3 regions of the Virgibacillus dakarensis genome follow, and region 2 is predicted to be linked to each of the others. Evidence: predicted binding sites of a transcription regulator. Region 2 holds the regulator's gene; each other region holds the start of a gene.
What was found. The regulator Rex, encoded in region 2, represses fermentation and respiration genes when NADH is low (regulators of the CRP and FNR family bind a similar motif). The targets are predictions, from matches to a motif close to TTGTGAAATATTTCACAA.
Positions count from the first base shown of each region.

Region 1: a site for Rex is predicted at 2,153-2,170, ahead of CZ382_RS02915 (TIGR04053 family radical SAM/SPASM domain-containing protein). Genes of this name have one in related genera too.
Region 3: a site for Rex is predicted at 2,246-2,263, ahead of CZ382_RS02245 (nitrate/nitrite transporter). Genes of this name have one in related genera too.

Region 1 covers NZ_LT732553.1:574,984-582,062, reverse strand. The annotation lists gene CZ382_RS02920 (Crp/Fnr family transcriptional regulator) at 166-867, shown strand; gene CZ382_RS02915 (TIGR04053 family radical SAM/SPASM domain-containing protein) at 959-2,089, opposite strand; gene CZ382_RS02910 (DUF2249 domain-containing protein) at 2,365-2,607, opposite strand; gene CZ382_RS02905 (Crp/Fnr family transcriptional regulator) at 2,817-3,509, shown strand; gene CZ382_RS02900 (DUF1641 domain-containing protein) at 3,669-4,136, opposite strand; gene fdhF (formate dehydrogenase subunit alpha) at 4,136-7,075, opposite strand.
Region 2 covers NZ_LT732554.1:2,540,209-2,547,287, forward strand. The annotation lists gene tsaD (tRNA (adenosine(37)-N6)-threonylcarbamoyltransferase complex transferase subunit TsaD) at 1-421, shown strand, start outside; gene CZ382_RS21690 (ABC-F family ATP-binding cassette domain-containing protein) at 849-2,774, opposite strand; gene moaC (cyclic pyranopterin monophosphate synthase MoaC) at 2,916-3,410, shown strand; gene CZ382_RS21700 (redox-sensing transcriptional repressor Rex) at 3,413-4,042, shown strand; gene CZ382_RS21705 (DUF2268 domain-containing protein) at 4,231-5,055, shown strand; gene CZ382_RS21710 (hypothetical protein) at 5,159-5,431, opposite strand; gene CZ382_RS21715 (class I SAM-dependent methyltransferase) at 5,624-6,355, shown strand; gene CZ382_RS21720 (YdiK family protein) at 6,609-6,812, opposite strand; gene CZ382_RS21725 (CPBP family intramembrane glutamic endopeptidase) at 6,815-7,079, opposite strand, start outside.
Region 3 covers NZ_LT732553.1:439,254-446,332, forward strand. The annotation lists gene CZ382_RS02230 (spore germination protein) at 1-289, opposite strand, end outside; gene CZ382_RS02240 (beta-class carbonic anhydrase) at 1,377-1,937, opposite strand; gene CZ382_RS02245 (nitrate/nitrite transporter) at 2,426-3,931, shown strand; gene CZ382_RS02250 (nitrate reductase subunit alpha) at 4,274-7,079, shown strand, end outside.

The sequences.
Region 1 (7,079 bases), on a different contig from region 2:
GATGAGCAAATTGTGACTGCCAGATCCGGCTCTAATTTAACATATTTAAGAAGTCGGTATCTTCTGTACATTCATAATTTTAAACAGCTACCTTTTATTTCAAGGATATTATCTGCTATACTTAGTGAAAGAAGATATGATTATTCTTTAAGGTGGTTATTTAAGATGTCTGAGAGGTACATCAAATCCAATATGTCCGATGATCTGAAGGAGCTGCTTGCTTCCGTTGACCATACGAAACCGATCAAAAAAGACACCTTTTTATTTTCGGAAGGCGAAAAAGCTGAAGAGTTGTACATTATAAAATCCGGGAAAATTCAAATTGGCAAGCTATCCCCTGACGGAAGGGAACTCACGCTTAGAATCTGCAACAGAGGTGACATTGTGGGTGAGCTTTCTTTATATGATAATGTGAAATATATTCTGAATGCAAAAGTGTTGGAGGATGGAGAAGTAGCTGTTATTAAAAAGTTTCATTTGGAAGAAAAACTGTTAAATAACGGCAGTCTGGCAATTGAATTTATGAAAGTAATGAGTGAATCCTTCCGCCGGGATCAAACAAGATTTCGTGATCTTGTCATGCATGGGAAAAAAGGGGCGTTATTTTCCACATTGATCCGCCTGTCAAATAGTTATGGCAAGAAACAAAGCAGTGGAAATATCTATATTGATATCGTCCTAACTAATCAGGAGCTGGCAAACTTCTGTGGTACATCCCGGGAAAGTGTCAATCGTCTATTAAATGATCTAAAGCGCAATCATATTATCTCAATGAAAAAAGGACATATTATTATTCATGATTTAAACTTTCTAAAGAAGGAAATAAACTGTGAAAATTGCCCGGTTGTCCTCTGCAGTATTCATTAATTGGACACAAACACTGCCATCATTTGTCAGTCACTCGACTGAGAATCAAAAGCTTCTAGCGTATAATACCTAGAAGCTTTATTCATGAAAGTTACTTTACAGCCCTTTTCTTCCCTCTCATCACCTTAGGTATATACACGCAATATGGCTCGGATTCCATGTAATCCCCCGTAACATTATAGGCTCTCGATCTTGAACCACCGCAAACAAAACGAAATTCGCAGACACCGCATTTCCCTTTATATTGATCTGGATCTCGTAGATTTTTAAATACTTCTGACTCCCGGTAAATCGTTGCTAACGGAGTGGTTCTTACATTACCAGCTTTAATTGGCAACAGACCGCTTGGATATACATCACCAATATGCGAAATAAATACAAAGCCATTGCCATCATTCACCCCTTTTGGTGCACGGCCAAGCCCGTCAATTTGCCCTGTCTTCCCATTCATCAAGGCATCCTCATAATAAATATGGTCTGTACTGCTTTTCCCATTATGTTCCCGCATTTTACCTTGGATAACGACGCGTCGATAGTGCTGAGCTGCAGTTGTTTTAATGTCGAATGGCACCCGTTTGGATAAATTATATAACCAGCGTAAGACACGTTCGTGCTCTGCTGGTGAGATCATATCCGATTCTTTCCCTCGCCCAGTCGGTACGAGGAAAAATACACTCCACAGCACACAGCCCAACTGTTCTACCATTTCAGCAAGTTCATCTAAATAATCAACATTGTACCGGGAAATGACTGTATTAATTTGCAATGGCATTTCCAATTCGTGCAAATAATTAATCGCATTCATTGTTAAATCGAATGAACCGGTTGTACCGCGAAAATGGTCATGAACCTCGGCGCAATGACCATCAATGCTGAATGCCCAGCGTGCCAGTCCGACATCTTTTGCCTTCTTCATTGCTTCCTTTGTGACATTCGGGGTTGCGGACGGTGTCATCGATACGCGAACCCCTTTGTGCACTGCATATTCGGCAATCTCAAAAACATCCGGCCGCTCCAATGGATCACCGCCGGTAAAGACAAGCATTGGATTATCCATTTCATAAATATCATCAATTAATTTCTTTCCTTCTTCAAACGTTAATTCTCTCGGATCCCGATGATACTGAGCCTCGGCGCGGCAATGCAAACATTTTAATGCACATGCACGTGTCAATTCCCATATTACAATAAATGGGTTTTTATTGTAATCTTGTGTAAACATAAAACCATCTCCTACCAATCATTACGACACTACGCTTACTGTACCACGATTTTCAAGTATTGGATGTGATGAAGTTCACAAATATCATTGCAAATGTCTTCGCTTTGAAGGTCCCTTGAATTTGTTTGGCGGATCCCATTATCAAATTTTGGGCTGGTAATGCTGATGTTTCAAGAGTCCTTCATAGTTTTTAACAGGGTATACTGTAAAAAACTTTTCGCTACAGAAGAGATTCACTGCTTAAATTTTACTGACTTCCTGAGCTTCATCTTATATTATTTTTTACCGATAGTAACTCGCCATATTGCTGGTCCCTGTTCCGTATATTCCCATGTAAATGCAGCTTCCCCCCGTTCGATCATCAATTGATAATGAAGTGGTTTTGGATCATGATCATTGGAAAGCTCCATATATTCGCCCGGCTTTAAACTATCAAATATTTCGAAAATCTTCGGATGACGAAAACGCGGCTCAATCTCCGGGGCATGGATTTTGGTTACAAAGTCTATGTTGTCCATTATTTTTCCTCCCTCTTCGTTTTATTACCACACACTTACTATAAAGGATAAATGCTATATAGGATGTGAGAATAAACACCTTCCAACTATGATTTTTATCACGCTATTAAAAACTGTTGACAATTAGGCTAATAACTTGGGGTGGAACGTGCTAAAATGATAAATAAGGATCAATATTTAAGATTTTATCTGCAGAAAAGAGGATGATTATGAACAGTCAATCCATTCAGGAGCTTCTGCAAAAAGTTCCCTTATTCAAAGATTTAACGGATTATGAAATGGAACCGATTGTAGATCTTGCAAAATCTCGAATATACCGGCGTGGGACACACATATTCATGCAAGGAGACCCATTAACGAACGTCTATTTTATCCACCAGGGAAAAGTGAAAATATACAAGACAGATTTTCATGGAAAGGAGCAAATCGTTAATGTCCTGCAGCGTGATGATATGTTTCCCCATCAAGGCTTTTTCAGACAGGACAATTACCCGGCACATGCGGAGATACTGGAGGATGCTACGCTAATCTATATTCCAATCCATTCTTTTGAAAACTTTCTTATCACCCATCCGGAAATTTGCATAAAGTTATTTCGTGTGTTAGGTGATATTATCGTTGATTTGCAAAGTAGATTGGAAGAGAAGATTTTGCACAATACGTACGAACAAATTGTTAAGCTTCTATTACGGCTTGCCCGGCAATACGGCACGAAGACAAGCGATCGTCACATTCGTGTAGCTACCCATTTTACCAACCGGGAGCTTGCCAACATGATTGGATCCAGTCGTGAAACGGTAAGCCGTACATTAACACAGCTGCGAAAGCAAAAATTGGTAACAATGGATAAAGCCGGTTTTTTCCTGCTGGATACGGAAAAATTGGAAGACGAGATGTTTTAGCCTACAAGCGACTGCTGGCATTGTAGTCGGTGTACTAACCTGCAACCTCAAACAGAATGACCCGAATATTCGTATATTTAGATTTAGTAAACTGCACAGCCATAGCTCTCTTGTCATAAAGAAGGCTGTCCTTTCATCGGACAGCCTTCTACTGCTAATCTACGGCTTTCCCATTCCCCGCAAAAACTGCAGCATCATCGTAATACTTTTATTAATCTCGGGATCCTTAAGCGCCTTTAACAGATCGAGCGGTCTGGTTGGTTCAGTTCGTTCATATGTGCGTGCCTCTTCCATCGCGTTGTTTAGTTTAGTTGTAAAATATTTCAGATCATCCACCCGGAGATCACCAAGCAGGAAAACCAATTTTCCGGCATTCTCCATTATTTCGGCATACTGTTCCTTGTTCAGTTCCCCCATAATATTTTCCATTGCTTCTTCTTTATGCTTCACAAGCGCGTTTATCATATCAAGGAACCCATTATCATGGATCGTTGACAATAAATCAATGCCTTTCAAAATAGCTTCTTTATTATCACTGACAGCTTTTATGACTTCTTCTATATTGCGCTCCTGAATGACCTCTTCAGGAATTTCCATTCGTTTAATGCTTGAAATAGGATTTGCCACTAGTTTTTCACCTTGCTTCCTGGAAAGATATAGTCTTTACGTTCCCATTTTCGTTCCACATTGACACTGATTTGCGGCTGCCGATTCCCTTTCCTGTGGTTGTGTGATGGGATTGGACTATTCCCTTTTCTCTGCAAAACTACCATTTTCGCGGCTACTTCCTTGTAAGCCGGTGTATTACTATCCTTATCGACTTTATTATTCGTTAAATAATTAATTGCCGATTTCCCATTATCATTTAAGGGCAAATAAAGCTCTTTCCCTTGTACTCGATCTGTTATATGGACTGATACTTTTACTTCTCCTTCTCTTGAGATCAGCTTCACTTTCGCCCCTTCTTCGACACCACGATCCTTGGCCAGCTCATGGGAAATTTCGACAAATGCGTTTGGTAATTCATGCGTTAATCCTGCTGATTTATAGGTCATATTACCTTCATGAAAATGCTCAAGCACCCGACCATTGTTAACATGCAAATCGTATTCCTCATCTGTATCATAATCATAGTTAAAATCCAATGGGTACAATTGCGCCTTATTATCCTCAAACGGAAACCCATCAACATATAATAACGGTGTATCAGTACCATCTTGTAAAACCGGCCATTGCAAACTACTATAGCCTGTTAAACGATCATAGCTTACTCCTCTAAATAATGAAGCAAGTTTTGCTGCTTCATCCATAATTTCCGATGGATGGGAGTAATTCCAGTCATAGCCCATTTCTTTTGCAATTAACGTGATGATTTGCCAATCCGGCTTTGCATCCCCGACCGGATCAAGTGCTTGGTATAACCGTTGGATGCGCCGTTCGGTGTTCGTAAACGTTCCTTCTTTTTCCAGACTAGGGACTGCTGGCAAAATAACGTCAGCATATTCAGCTGTTTTCGTTAAGAATAAATCCTGTACAATAAAGAAATCCAATTTTTCGAAGGCATTAGTTACGTAGTTTATATTTGCATCGACAACACCAGTATCTTCCCCTAAAACATATAAAGAATGGAGCTCACCATCATGAATAGCACGGATCATCTCATGGTTGTCCTTACCCGGTTCTCTTGGAATCTCAGTATTCCATGCTTTTTCATAACGCTCCCGAACTGCATCATCGGTTACTTTTTCATAGCCCGGGAAGAAGTCTGGCATACTACCAAAATCACTGCACCCTTGTACATTATTGTGTCCCCTTAACGGATATGCCCCAGTACCATTTCGCATATAGTTACCGGTGATTAGCAACAAATTGGATATTGCCGTGCTTGTGTCACTTCCCAACGTATGCTGTGTTACACCCATCGCCCAGCAAATGGCCAATTTATCGACACGAACTATTTCCTGGGCAATTTCCTTTAAATCGGCTTGGGAAATTCCCGTTAATTCCTCAGCATACGCTAACGTAAATTTTTCCAGACTTTTTTTGTATTCAGCAAAGTTATTGACCCATTTATCAATAAACTCCCGGTTTTCCCAGCCTTGGTCAATAATATATTTTGTCACGGCAGACAACCAGACTAAATCAGTTCCGCTTTTGGGCCGGAAAAATCGATCGGCTCGCTGGGCCATTTCATGTTTCCGTAAATCGAACACGTACAGTTTTTGCCCGAAAAGTTTGTGTGAACGCTTAATTCTTGAGGCAATAACGGGATGTGACTCCGCAGTATTCGACCCAATAACTATCACCATATCTGCTTGGGCGATATCGTCAATCGAACCGGAATCACCGCCATGCCCAACAGTCCGAAACAGCCCTTTCGTTGCAGGAGCCTGACAGTAGCGGGAGCAATTATCCACATTATTTGTACCAATAACTTGTCTTGCCAGCTTTTGCATAAGATACGATTCTTCATTGGTTGCTTTCGATGAAGAAATAAAGCCAAGTGCATCTGGACCATGTTCTGCGCTAATTTCCTGAAATCGTTTTGCGATAAAGTCCAATGCTTCTTCCCATTCCACTTCAGCAAAATGATCCTCTTTTCGGATGAGCGGCCTAGTAATCCGTTCCTCTGAATTCACGTAATCCCAGCCGAATTTCCCTTTTACACAAGTGGAAATGCCATTTGCTGGGGAATCTTTTTGTGGCTGGACTTTTAATATTTTCCGGTCCTTTGTCCATACATCAAACGTACAGCCTACCCCACAGTATGTACATACCGTCTTCGTTTTTTCAATCCGTTCTTCCCGCATTGCGGCTTCTGTATCCGAGACCGCAAATAAAGGCCCGTACCCCGTTTCTGCTTTTTTCGTTACTTCAATCATCGAGCGTAACAAGCCTGGTTTATGGTCGGTCATATAGCCAGCTTCGCCTTCCATGGACGTTTCCATTATCGCATTACAGGGGCAAACCGTTGCACACTGGCCGCAACTGACACAAGATGATTGATCAATTGGTACGTCATTATCCCAGATAACACGCGGTTGTTCTCTGTCCCAGTCAATAAGTAAAGTTTCATTCACCTGAACATCCTGACAAACTTCAACACAGCGCCCACATAAGATACATTGATCCGGATCATACCGGTAAAACTTGGACGAACGATCAACCTCATATGGCTTTGCTTGAAAAGGCCTTGCCTGATGTTCCAATCCGAAATCAGCAACCGTATTATGAATCTCGCATGTTCCATTGTTGTAATCGCAAACCGTACAATACAATTCATGCTTTTCTAATATTCTGTCTAACGCTTCCTTCTGTGCAGTATGGACCATTTCAGCGGTTGTCTCCACCTCCATCGCCTCGGTAATGGTTGTACCACATGCGCGGACAATTTCCCCATTGACCTTGACCATGCACGTGTCACAGGTCTGAATGGGCCCTAGTGATTCGTTATAACATATTTGTGGTACAAATTCGCCCGTAGTATTTATCAAATCTAGTAAAAGCTGTCCTGGTTCTGCCAGATATTCTCTACCATTTATTGTTACAATGATATGCTTTTGCATCAAG
Region 2 (7,079 bases):
CCCATTTCCACGGGCTTGGCTTGAAGAGGATAGCTATGATTTTAGTTTTAGTGGATTAAAATCGTCTGTTATTAACACAATCCACAATGCCAAACAGCGTGACCAAACATTAAAAAAAGAAGATATCGCTGCGAGTTTTCAAGCAAGTGTTGTGGAGGTACTGACGGAAAAAACATACAAAGCAGCAAACCAATTTGCCGTTAAGCAGGTAATTGTCGCTGGCGGGGTGGCTGCAAATAGCGGCCTTCGGGAGGCAATCCAGAGGCGATTCGCTGATACAGGCATACCAGTATCAATTCCCCCATTAAAACTTTGTACTGATAATGCTGCAATGATTGCTGCTGCTGGTACTGTTTTCTATCAACAAGGAAGAAGAGCTGGCTGGGATTTAAATGCGAATCCGTCATTGTTATTAAAATAAGCAGGTTATCCCGACTTTAAATCCTTTGTTCCAATTGCTTTTTTGAGATAGAAGGAATAAAAGATGAGGGAAAGTTCATTCTATTCTAACAAAAAATAAAAGAGGAGAGGGTATCCGGTATCCCCTGATCAAATTTCATTTATCAACAGGTGTGTGGATATCGCTTGTGAAGCATAGCAGCTCAAAAGTAGTTATGTGGACAAAAAATGTGGATAAGTAATTATGATTTTGTGGATATTGTGCATAACGCTATTGAAAAACGGTTAAATCCCTAGTTTAGCTGTGCATAAGTTTGTGGATTACGTGCATAATGGTTGATCAATCGTTTGATTAACGCATAAGGTCGTCCTCCTGCCTTTTGTGTATAACCGCTCTATCCCCTAGGTAACAATGAAAAGAACCGGGTAAACTGTTTCCCGGTTCTGGTTCAATCATCTTCCTGTAATGCTGTCCATTCCTCCATCAGCCGCTCGATTTCCTGTTTCATCTCACCGGTTTGTTTTGCCAGTGCCAGTGTTTTTTCGTGATTCTGGTAAATTTCCGGTTCGGTCATTTTTTGCTCAAGGTTTGCTAGTTCGTTCTCCAGTTGTTCTATTGCTTCCTCCAGTTCCACTATTTTACGTTCTGTTTTTCGCTTTTCACTGCGGAGCTTTTTCTCTTCCTCAAAGCTTAATTTCTTTTCATCTACTTTGTTGATAACCTCTGTTGATCGCCGAAGCCTTTCACGTTCCGCTTGCTCTTGCTTCTTTTCAATATAGTAATCATAATCGCCTAAATAAACAGTTGCACCATCACGCTGCATTTCCACCACCTGATCGGTAATTTTGTTGATAAAATACCTGTCATGAGATACGAAAATAATAGTTCCTGGAAAATCGGTTAACGCAGCTTCCAACACTTCTTTGCTATCTATGTCCAAATGGTTTGTCGGTTCATCCAGTACGAGTAAATTCGCTTGTTGCATCATTAGTTTAGCCAAAGACAGCCGTGCCTTTTCTCCACCACTTAATGTGTGAACCTGTTTCAACACATCGTCACCGGAAAATAAAAAGTTACCTAAAACGGTACGAATATCCTTTTCATTTACTGTCGGATACTCATCCCATAATTCCTGCAAAATTGTTTTCGATGGTGTTAGATTCATTTGTTCCTGATCGTAATAGCCAATCTCGACATTTGTGCCAATTTGGATCGTGCCGCGGGTTGGTTTTAATGTTCCAAGGATCGTTTTTAACAAAGTTGTTTTGCCAACACCATTTGGGCCAACAAGGGCAATACGTTCTCCTATATTTACATGAAGTGTCACATGTGAAAACAAATCCTCGTTACTATCCGCATAATGAAAGGCTAAATCATCAATTTTCAATACATCATTTCCGCTTCGTCGTTTGGTTTTAAACGAAAAGGATGCAGATGATTCCTCGCCAGCCGGTTTATCGAGTTTATCCATTTTTTCTAGCTGTTTTCGTCTTGACTGGGCACGCTTTGTTGTAGATGCGCGAACGATGTTTTTTTGAATAAATTCTTCCATTCGTTTCATCTCTACCTGCTGTTTTTCAAACTCTTTCATTTCCTGTTCAAAATTTAGTGCCTTTTGTTCAAGAAATTTACTGTATGTGCCGTAATACTTTTTCGTTCTGTGATAGGAAATCTCGTACACAATCGTAACGGTTTTGTCCAAAAAATACCGGTCATGGGAAACGATTGTAACGGCACCTGGATAATTTACTAAGTAATTTTCCAACCATGAAAGTGTCTCGATATCCAGGTGGTTCGTCGGTTCGTCCAAGATTAGCAAGTCGGGCTTTTTCAATAATAGTTTTCCCAAGGCCAGGCGAGTTTTCTGACCGCCACTTAGTTCATTAATCGGTGTACCGTAATCATAATCCTGAAAATGGAGTCCTGTCAGGACGCCCTTGATATCAGCTTCATAACGATACCCGCCACCAGCTTCAAATGCTTGCTGTTTCTTATCATAATCGTGCAGGAGCTGTTCATAGTTGGCTTTTGTTAAGGAAGCAGCTTGCTCCATTTCCGTTTCCAACAAACGCAAATCTTTTTCCTGATCAAGCAAGTGCTGAAAGACAGCAAGCATTTCTTCCCAAATGGTTTTATCTGATTTAAGGCCAGTGTGCTGGGACAAATAGCCAATGGAAAGATCCTTTGGTTTATGCATGTCACCTTCATCATAGCTAAGCTCCCCAGCCATTATTTTGAGCAGGGTCGATTTACCAGCACCGTTTCGGCCGACAATAGCAATCCGGTCTTTTTCTTTTATTTCCAGTTTTATATTCGATAGTATTTGTTCCGCACCAAAGGATTTGGAGATCCCGTTTAATTGCATGATAATCATTTCGTTCACCTCATCCACATAAGTGTATCGCATTCTTAATTGGGCTCGCAATATAATTTGTGAATAAAATCACGACTTATTGGATTTTTTCTGATAAACTAAGAGATATACGGAACGTAAAAGTGAAATGGAGATGAGCATATGGCAAATTTCACACACTTTAATGAAGAGGGACGGGCTCGGATGGTTGATATTAGTGAAAAAAAGGAAACAGATCGAACCGCCCTTGCAACATCCAGTATTAAAGTCTCAGAAGAAATTTACCAAAAAATTAGTAGTAATCAAATAAAAAAAGGTGACGTGCTTGCAGTTGCACAGGTTGCCGGGATTATGGCTGCCAAGAAAACTTCTGAATGGATTCCAATGTGCCATCCATTACAATTAAAAGGAATAGATATTTCGTTTGACTGGCAGGTTTCGGCTGATACGTATGTATTACATATAGAGGTATTTGTTAAGACAAAAGGCAGTACAGGTGTTGAAATGGAAGCATTAACGGCAGCTTCAGCGACTGCACTTACAATCTATGACATGTGTAAGGCAATTGATAAAGGAATGGTAATCGGGGAAACCTATCTACTGGAGAAAAAGGGCGGAAAATCAGGTGATTACTATCGGAAAGGGAAGGAGGAGTAATCGTGGATCAGAATAAAATTCCACAAGCTACCGCAAAAAGACTGCCGCTATATTATCGATTTTTAAATAATTTGCATTATCAGGGGAAAAGGCGAGTCTCATCCAAAGAATTGAGTGAGGCTGTTAAGGTGGACTCGGCAACGATAAGGCGCGATTTCAGCTATTTTGGGGCATTGGGGAAAAAGGGCTATGGTTACAACGTCGAATATTTACTTGGTTTTTTCCGGAAAACATTGGATCAGGATGAAGTGACCAAGGTTGCGCTGATCGGTGTTGGAAATCTTGGTACTGCATTTTTACATTATAATTTTATGAAAAACAATAATACAAAAATAGTAATGGCGTTTGATACGAATGCGGATAAGATAGGGACAGAAATTGGCGGTGTTCCAATTTACCATATTGATGAGTTGGAGGAAAAAATAGCTGGCGTTCAAGTTGCGATCTTAACGGTACCGGCAACTGAAGCAGACGGGATCACCGAAAGGCTTGTCGATCAAGGTATTGCAGGTATCCTTAATTTTACGCCGGCACGGATATCCGTTCCAGACAATATTCGCGTTCATCATATTGATTTAGCTGTAGAATTACAGGCGCTGGTTTACTTCTTAAAACATTATCCATTAGATTAGGTTTTAGTTTGGGAAGGATGCAAATATAAGCGTTTAAAGGTTTTCTGTTAAGCAGGAAGCCTTTTTTACGTTTTAAAAAATTATACGGCATAGTTCTCAAATAGAAGTTTTACTATTTCCTCAACAAATTGCTTCCGCTAACATACTGTATAGTGATCGTTATTTATTCGGGAAAAGGATTGAAGTAAATGGCAGTTGTGGAAACGGATAAATGGCTGAAGGATTATATCAAGAAGAAGGGGAAATTACGGGTGGAGCAGCGACGGCAGCAAAAGGAGCAAATATGCGAGAAGTTAATCCCTTATTTTCAGGATGCTTCTTCCGCTGATATCCATCAACATTTGCTTTACCACGGTCTTTTTTTACCGGGCTCACAGGATAAGGAATTAATTGAATCTTTAATCCATAGCAATTGCTGGAATATCATAGAAGAGGGGTTTGCCAAATTAAAAAAGGAATGGGATGGGCCGGATGTTCCCGTTTTTATATTCCCTTCTGATTTGCAAAACAAAAAATTGCAGGCTGACTTTAATGGGTTGTCCGGCTTGTCCTATCAAGACAAGGTTTTCCTGTTTGCTGCCGGGAACAATACGAAAGAAGAACTGCAAAAACTTCTCACCCACGAATATAATCATGTATGCCGACTTCATTATCTTGATAAACGGGAAGACAAGATTGAACTGCTGGATTCCATTGTTCTGGAAGGTTTAGCGGAAATGGCAGTGCAGGAACGCCTAGGTAAGGATCACTTAGCTAAATGGGCATCCATATATGACGCTAATACTGCACAGAAATATTTTAAAAGATGGTTAAAACCAAATTTAACATTGCCGAAAAAAGACCGGCGGCACCATGACCTATTGTATGGAGAAGGTTTTATTCCCAGATGGGCTGGATACAATGTCGGATTTCATATCGTGTCATCGTATATGAAAAATAAACAAAAACGGATAAAAGGAACATTACATGTCCCTGCAGAAACTATTTATGCGGATTCGGATTTTTCAAGCTAAGCAAAAAGCCTGCTTAGGCACAGGCTTTTTGCAATGCTGAAAAGGGTGAAGGGATAATATATACATCTTCCAGCCGCAGCATGTGGTAAGGAATGTTCAGGTTTTACCAAAAGAATAATGGTGATAAGGCTGCAATAGCTGCTAGGGCGATTCCTGCACCAAAACCCCATCCCCATCCCCAGCCGCCATATCCACCGTATCCACCATACCCATAACCGAACCCGCCAAGATTTCGGTTTCCCATTGGACGAAGGTAGACATGTGAATTACTGACGCGTGAAACGACCCCATGATGTACACGGCCATCTCTTGTTCTGATTCTGACAGGACGTCCAACGCATCTTAAACACTGATGATAATAAGGATTCACTGACATCCTACATTTACTCCTTTCCCATTGAATCAAATATAATGGTTTTTTTAAGGGTGATGTTAGTTGACGTAAAAGTAAAAGCGAGCGAGAAATTTTGCTGCTGTAGTAATACCTTATGTCAGTAAACCCCTTCTGATTGGACAAAAAACTCAGTATTTCAATAAAAATAGGTGAACTGGAGGTAATTATTTGGACATGTTTACGTATCACGACGTTTTGGCTCATCTTGGTGTTGGCGGGGCCCATCCAGGTGGGTTAGCCTTGACGAAGGAATTGCTCAAGGATCTGCCTATTAAACAAACGAGTCATATTCTTGACGCAGGGTGCGGTACGGGACAGACAGCTGCTTTTTTAGCCAAAACGTACGGATGTCAGGTGACTGCCCTGGATCAGCATCCGCTAATGGTGGAAAGGGCAAGGGAAAGGTTTGCCAGGGAAAAAGTAACGATTCAATTAGTAGAGGGGGATATGGAGAATAGCACTTTAGCAAAGGAATCTTTTGATTTCATCATTGCTGAATCGGTGACGGTATTTACCAATGTCACAAAGACTGCCAGGGAATATATCCGTTTATTGCGAATAGGAGGTATGCTTCTCGATCTGGAAATGACGGCGGGGGCCGCTTTTTCAGCTGATGAGGTTGGTGATTTTCAAGAACTGTATGGGTTAAGGGAGATCCCTATCGCGGAGGACTGGAGGAGCATATTTCGTAATGCCGGTTTTCATTCAGTTGAGATAGTAAAGGAACATACGGTAGCCCATTTATTGGAAGGGCAATCCTTGCAGAAGGATGCATTTGAACTGCAGGAGTTAAATCCGCTGGAACCACTTGATCCGTCATTATATCAAATCTGGGATAAACATCAACGATTGACCGAACGATTTTCCAATCAATTAAAGTATGTCGTATACAAGGCGGAAAAGTAATGGGAAACAGGGATGGCAAATAGTCGTTTTGACACCACTAGAGAGTGGGACAGAATAATAACTCTCGCCTCCTTCTGAGAGGGAGAAATATCCTCAACGATTATATATAGCAAGGGAACATGTAAGGCGGGCGTTGTACACTAGCCACTGAGCGCCGGAAGTGGAATAGTCTTTCCTGATAATGAATTAATTAGTGAAATTCAGATGCGTTCTTAACTGGGAAAAACAAGAAGGAGCAGCACAGGCACACAGGCTACTCCTTCTTGTTTTTATGCTTTAGCCGGAAGTCAATCAATAGTAAACGGAGGGAGACACCAAAATCTAGCGTTGCAATGACTGCAAGAACGATGGTTGAAAAATTCCAAATAGTATCTGTAACGGTTTGTGTTGCAATATACGTAAATAACAGCCCCATTAAAAAATAAATAACAGCCATTATTTTTGGTGAAGTTCGCATACTTAGCCTCCAATTAAAATCATTTGCATCTGTTCCAAATCCCGCATCATTTTTTCAATTTCCTCCTGCGTTAAGGAAAGCTGGAGAATAACCACAATAGAATTTAAAGACATGTGTACTAAAATAGGCACAATGATTCGTTTTGTTTTGACATAGACAAATGCAAATACAAATCCCATCGAACCGTAAATTAGGATATGCTCCGGTTCACCGTGGATAATGGCGAAAATAAATGCGGAAAGTAATGCTGCGAAAAAGAAGTTCATT
Region 3 (7,079 bases), on a different contig from region 2:
TTTCTTTCGTTGTCCGAGCACCTAAAGGAATTTCATTCTTGATTGATGATGTGGACCATTCATTTTTGCTGCTTAGAAGAGGATCCAGTAAAAATTCCTCCACTTTGTCTGAATTAGCCTGGTAGGATATAAAAAACACTGCCGCCTTTTTACCCTGCTCCTGCTCATATATTGTGAAAAGTAAGTCATCGTTATTTTCAAATTTGCTTTGCATTATCTGCTTTAATTTATCTATTTTAATCGGAAAAATACTATCCGGATTTTTCTTCCGCTGGCGATTTCTTTTCATAGGAACCTCCTGATGAAACTTCTACTGGCGTTAGTATGTGAATAATTGCCTGAAATTATGATGGTATATAAAAATAGGGAAGGGAAAGTACATAAAATCGCAGGACTTGGCAGATCCGAAGAAATATATAGATGAATGTGATAATAAGAGATTCGGTCAGGTTGCAACTTGATTTTGCTAAAGGTGGAAGTTGGAATTATTGAACTACAAGAAGAAAAGATTGGAAAATTGTAGAAGGTAATGAACAAAGGCGCAAGCGCCCGTTTAGCGACGTATGGAGTGCGCCCTGCCAAGCAGGGTGGTTCGGTGTTGCCGCGCAAAGCGGCGGGTTTAACCGAACATTCCCACCGTAGGAGATAAAGGAAACATGCCCCTGCAAAAGGGGTAGACGTGAGTTGGACGCAAAGTCCGCTTTTAGTCGGCCTTCCTTCTTACCCGAACCGATGTTGACTCATCGTACGGAGGTGAAGGAAGTCCACTACAGCTTTAGCGCTGGAGCCGGACGTGGCTTACCCTGCCGAGAGCAGAATAGAGCCTAAATTTATATACTTTTGTATGAAAACACTTATCGAGAAAAGCCAATACAAAGCTAGACCCTTCATCATTCAATTTTTTGAAGGGGTTAAATTATCTACGGGCTTTATTTGTGATCTAAAGATAAAATACTATGTCCTTTCTTTGAACAAATTTAGCAATTTTGGTTAGGGTCTCCTTTATATTATAGTTAATGGAGGATGACCACATTACCAATATAACAATACAAATGACAGTAGTATTATTGAAAAACTTTTGTATACGTGTTCTAGTCACAATAGATGGTACTTCTATACTGTCACAACCCGTTTCTTATACAGGGTATCCCCTTTCAGGATCCACCAGAGTATTTTCGGCCTTGTTGTATTGTTATTAAACTGTATTGGCAATAAATGAATGTGATATACCTCCTATCCAGGCTAGAAATTCTTTTTCATCATAGATGGTGGCTGCGCGAATGCGGAGCCATGTTGGTTTCTTATCTTTTAAAAAATGCCTTCCTTAGCTGCCTGATCGAAAGCAGCTGGAAAGGATAGGCAAATTTTGTACAGTATTATTTGTCCAATGTAACAACGTCAACTTTCCCTGTTCCCGGATCGATTACGAATCCATGAACCCTAATATTTTCGGGAAGCAGCGGGTGATTGCGAACAATGGATACACTATGTTGAACCGATTCTTCCACCGTTTTAAAACCGCGGAACTCTTCATGCAGATCGATTCCGGCATTTTCAAGTGTTTGCAATGTTTCGGTCGTAATCCCTTTTTCCCTCATTTTTTGCGTAAATACTTCTGTTTCTACGTAAGACATTCCACAGTCATGGTGTCCGATGATGGCAACTTCTTCTGCTTGCAATTCATAGATTGCGACTAAGATTCCTTTCATTATACTATCAAATGGATCACGAATAATGGCACCAGCGTTTTTTAACATTTTTACGTCACCATTATGAATGTTTAATGCTTTCGGCAGTAATTCCACTAGTCGTGTATCCATACATGTAACGATAACCATCCGTTTATTTGGGATATTATCCGTTTTGAATGCCTCGTATTCTTTTCCTTCGACAAATTGTTTGTTGTACGCAAGCATTTCTTCAATACGCACGTCCATCAGCTCCTTTAATCATTATGTAAACGTCTAACTACTATACTATAGCAAGTGGCGTTCAATCGTCTAGTAGCGGAATCTGTCCAGATCGAGCAAATACTGTCCAAAACGAGTGGAATACTATCCAACTTCACACAAATACTATCCGAACGAGCGGAATACTATCTAACTTTACACAAATACTATCCGAAACGAGTGGAATACTGTCCAACTTTACGCAAATACTATCCAAAACGAGTAGAATATCGTCCAAGATGCCGAACAGGCATATCAAGAAGAAGTTCATAATAATGTCACGATATCGTCTGTTCATGTGAAGTTTATCACAGTTGCAAACGAGCTTTATTGCTAGGCTATAAACAACCAACAAATAATGTTGAAAAAATCCCTGAGGATAAATGATAATCCAGAATTTGATAGCATGTAAGTTAAATAAACATGGCAATTTGGTAAATATTTTATTTTAGACAATTCGAAAGGAATGATGCTGTATGGGCAAACCAAATGTTCAACTTTCGCTGCAAACGATCAGTTTGATAGGCGGGTTTATGGTATGGGTGTTAATTTCATCTCTCATGCCAATCATGAATGAAGATATTCATTTAACTGCGGGGCAACTGTCACTAATTACGGCTATCCCTGTTATTCTTGGGTCATTGTTGCGCGTTCCATTGGGTTTTTACACGAACCGGTATGGCGCCAGAAGCATGTTTATCATTAGTTTCATTATCCTCCTGTTTCCGGTATTTTACCTAAGTATCGCGAATTCATTTGCTGATTTATTTATCGGGGGGCTATTTTTGGGTGTTGCTGGTGCTACTTTTTCAATTGGGGTAACCTCATTACCAAAATACTACCCGAAAGAAAAACATGGGCTAGTTAATGGAATTTATGCGATCGGTAACGCTGGGACAGCAGTCACAACATTTGGGGCACCGATAATAGCCGGAGCTATTGGTTGGGTTAATACGATTCGCTTATTTTTAATTTTGCTGCTCGTATTAGCTGCATTAAATTTTATTTTAGGGGATCGCCAAGAGAAAAAAGTTCGTGTTTCCATGGTGAAGCAATGGCAAGCTGTTTACCGAAACCAGACGTTATGGTTCTTAAGTTTATTCTACTTTATTACGTTTGGCGCATTTGTTGCATTTACGGTTTATCTGCCGAGTTTTTTAGTGGATCATTTTTCCTTGAATCCGACAGATGCCGGGATCAGAACTGCTGGATTCATTGTTCTGGCTACAATCATACGTCCAATCGGTGGCTGGTTGGCTGATAAATTTAATCCATATATCATACTAATGGTTGTATTTCTGGGAACGAGTGTTTCTGGGGTATTATTATCCTTTTCACCGACAATCGGCATTTATACAATTGGGACATTATCGGTTGCAGTTTTTGTCGGTCTTGGTAATGGAACGGTATTTAAACTTGTTCCACTGTATTTTTCCAAACAATCCGGAATTGTCAATGGAATCGTAGCGGCAATGGGTGGATTAGGCGGGTTTTTCCCACCGATTGTTCTGACTACCGTATTTAATATGACAGGACATTATGCGATTGGTTTTATGGCATTGTCAGAGTTTTCGCTAGTCAGTTTTGTTATTGTTATTTATATGTATTACCGGGATCGTTTGAATATAGAGAGCAAAATCATTGAGGGTACCGCTGAAGGAATTATGGTGACGGATCGAAACCGGATTATTCAAAATGTAAATCCAGCTTTTACCAGGGTTACAGGTTACGCAAAAGAGGAAGTAGTAGGGGAAAAACCAAGCATTCTGCAATCAGGAAAACAAGGGCCTTCTTTCTATAAGAACATGTGGCAAACTATTGAAGAAAAAGGATATTGGGAAGGAGAAATTTGGAATAAGCGAAAAAACGGTGAAGTTTATCCTGAATGGCTGTCCATTAGTCCGATCAAAAATAGTGCAGGAGAAATCGAATGTTATGTTGGCATGTTTAGTGATATAACAGAAACAAAACAATCGAAATGATAAATTTTTGGATCCTGGGCTGGCTTTTTGCTCAGGATTTTTTTGTGCATGGAACAAATTTAGTAACAGATAAAGATGAGTTTGGTTTAGCATTTTCACTGGACTTCAGCATCTTCCGGAACAACTTCAGCATCTTTTCACCTGGGACTTCAGCAACATCCAGAAAATCTTCAGTACTTTACGTCAAAACTTCGAATTAATTGTGCCGAAATAGTCAATGAAAAATGGCGATTTCGTGACTTTTGTTCCAGATGTGATGTTTTTCACAGTTGGACACATCAGTTGCCTGTTTTAATGAATGCGTAGAGCGAAGTTGAATCTATAGACTCGGAGGGAATCCTTGTGAAAAAGAATCATTCTCCATTATGGAAGAGATTAACGTATATGAAACCGAAAGAGACCTATTCGGATAACCACAGCCAGTTACAAGAAGGTAATCGGGAATGGGAAAATGTATATCGAAGAAGATGGCAGCACGACAAAGTGATCAGAAGTACACATGGTGTGAACTGTACAGGGTCATGCAGCTGGAATATTTATGTGAAGGATGGAATCGTCACCTGGGAAGGACAGCAGCTGGATTATCCGACAACAGGCCCGGATATGCCAGAATTCGAGCCGCGCGGATGCCCGCGTGGTGCCAGTTTTTCCTGGTATATTTACAGTCCGTTACGGGTCAAATACCCATACGTACGAAAAAAATTGCTGATGCTGTGGCGTGACGCATTAGCAGCCAATAAGAATGCTCTTGAGGCCTGGGCAAGTATTGTGGAAGATCCGGAAAAGGCAAATTTGTATAAACGTGCCCGCGGAAAAGGCGGACTTATTCGGGCAGATTGGGATGAAGTGACTTCACTGATCGCAGCATCGACATTATATACGATTAAAAAATATGGTCCTGATCGCAATGTCGGTTTTTCACCGATTCCGGCAATGTCGATGATTAGTCATGCTGCAGGTAGCCGGTTTATGTCGTTAATTGGTGGTCCGATGCTTAGTTTTTACGACTGGTACGCAGATTTGCCACCAGCTTCACCACAAATCTGGGGTGATCAAACCGATGTTCCAGAAAGCTCGGATTGGTTTAATTCAAGCTACATTATGACATGGGGTTCGAATGTTCCACTAACAAGAACGCCCGATGCGCATTTTCTTGTAGAAGCTCGTTATAAAGGGACCAAGGTCGTCTCAGTTAGCCCTGATTATGCAGAGTCAACGAAATTTGCTGACGACTGGCTAAGTGTGAAGCAAGGTACGGATGGTGCGCTTGCAATGGCAATGGGGCATGTAATTTTAAATGAATTTTACCAGCAGCATATGCAGCCGTATTTCGAATCGTATGCAAAACAATATACGGACTTCCCCTTTGTTGTACGTCTGAAAAAGGGTAAGGATAATTATGTTGCCGACCGGTTCTTACATGCGAAAGATTTAGGGATTAAATCGGAAAACAGTGAATGGAAACCAGCAATGTATAATCATGAAACCAGCGATTTTGCGATTCCTCAAGGGACGATGGGCGCTCGCTGGGATAACAAAGGGAAATGGAATTTGCAGCTAGTGGATGAAAATACGGAAGAAGCGATTGAACCGACATTGAGTTTTCTCGGTCAGGAGGATTCCGTAATAACGGTCAATATGCCATATTTCGACGCTGAAAAACGCAGTGTACTGGAGCGTGCTGTTCCGGTTAAAACAGTAGAAATCGATGGAGAGACAACGTATGTCACGACTGTTTATGATTTAATGCTGGCCAACTACGGAATTGACCGTGGTATTGGTGGGGAAGCAGCTAAATCGTATGATGATGAGACACCATTCACGCCAGCATGGCAGGAAAAAATTACTGGCGTAAAACGGGAGCTAGTCTTGAAGATTGCCCGTGAATTTGCCCAAAACGCAATTGATACGGGTGGACGCTCGATGATTATCGTTGGTGCCGGGATTAATCACTGGTATAACTCTGATACGATCTATCGTGCCGTTGTCAACCTGGTTATTATGGTCGGCGCTCAAGGTGTTAATGGTGGCGGCTGGGCGCATTATGTTGGGCAGGAAAAGCTGCGCCCGGCGGAAGGCTGGACAAATGTTGCAACAGCTAAAGACTGGCATGGGCCGGCAAAACTGCAGAATGGTACATCATTTTTCTACTTTGCGACCGGACAGTGGCGATATGAAGAAATACCAGTAAGTAATTTAACAGCAGCAACCGTTGATAAACCGCGGTATGAGCATTATGCCGACTATAATGTATTAGCGGCAAGGCTCGGCTGGCTGCCATCGTATCCGACATTTGACCGGAATGGTTTAGACATTTATAAAGAGGCAGTTGCAAATGGGTATGAAACACCGGAGGAAATCGGCAACTATGTAGCGGAGCAGCTGAAGAATCGCAACCTGAAATTTGCCATTGAAGATCCCGATGCACCAGAAAGTTTTCCGCGCAACTTGTTTGTCTGGCGGGCCAACCTGATCTCGAGTTCCGGTAAGGGACATGAATATTTTCTAAAACACCTGCTTGGAACAACACACGGCCTGTTGAATTCAGATGATGACAGTTTACGTCCGGAAGAAATCACCTGGCGCGATGAAACTCCAGAAGGAAAGCTTGATTTGTTAATCAACCTTGATTTCCGGATGGCAGGTACAGCCTTATATTCCGATGTAATCTTGCCTGCTGCAACATGGTATGAAAAACACGATTTATCCAGTACCGACATGCATCCATTTGTGCATCCGTTTAACCCAGCGATCGCATCACCGTGGGAATCGAAATCAGACTGGGATATTTTTAAAGAGCTAGCTAAGGGAGTTTCCCGGTTAGCGGAAGAACTTGATATAGAACCAGTTAAAGAGGTGGTTGCCACACCGTTATTGCACGATACACCACAGGAAATGGCTCAACCATTTGGTGAAATCAAGGATTGGTCGAAAGGAGAATGTGAGCCAGTTCCCGGGAAAACAATGCCGCAAATTCATGTTGTGGAGTACGATTATAAGCAAATTTACCGGAAGCTGACGGCACTTGGACCAAACATTGGTTCAAAACCGTATGGCACAAAAGGCATCAATTGGGAAATGAAAGAGGAGTATGAAAAAGTAAAACAGACAATCGGGACAGTGAAGGATGGAAGCGTGGCAGATGGCT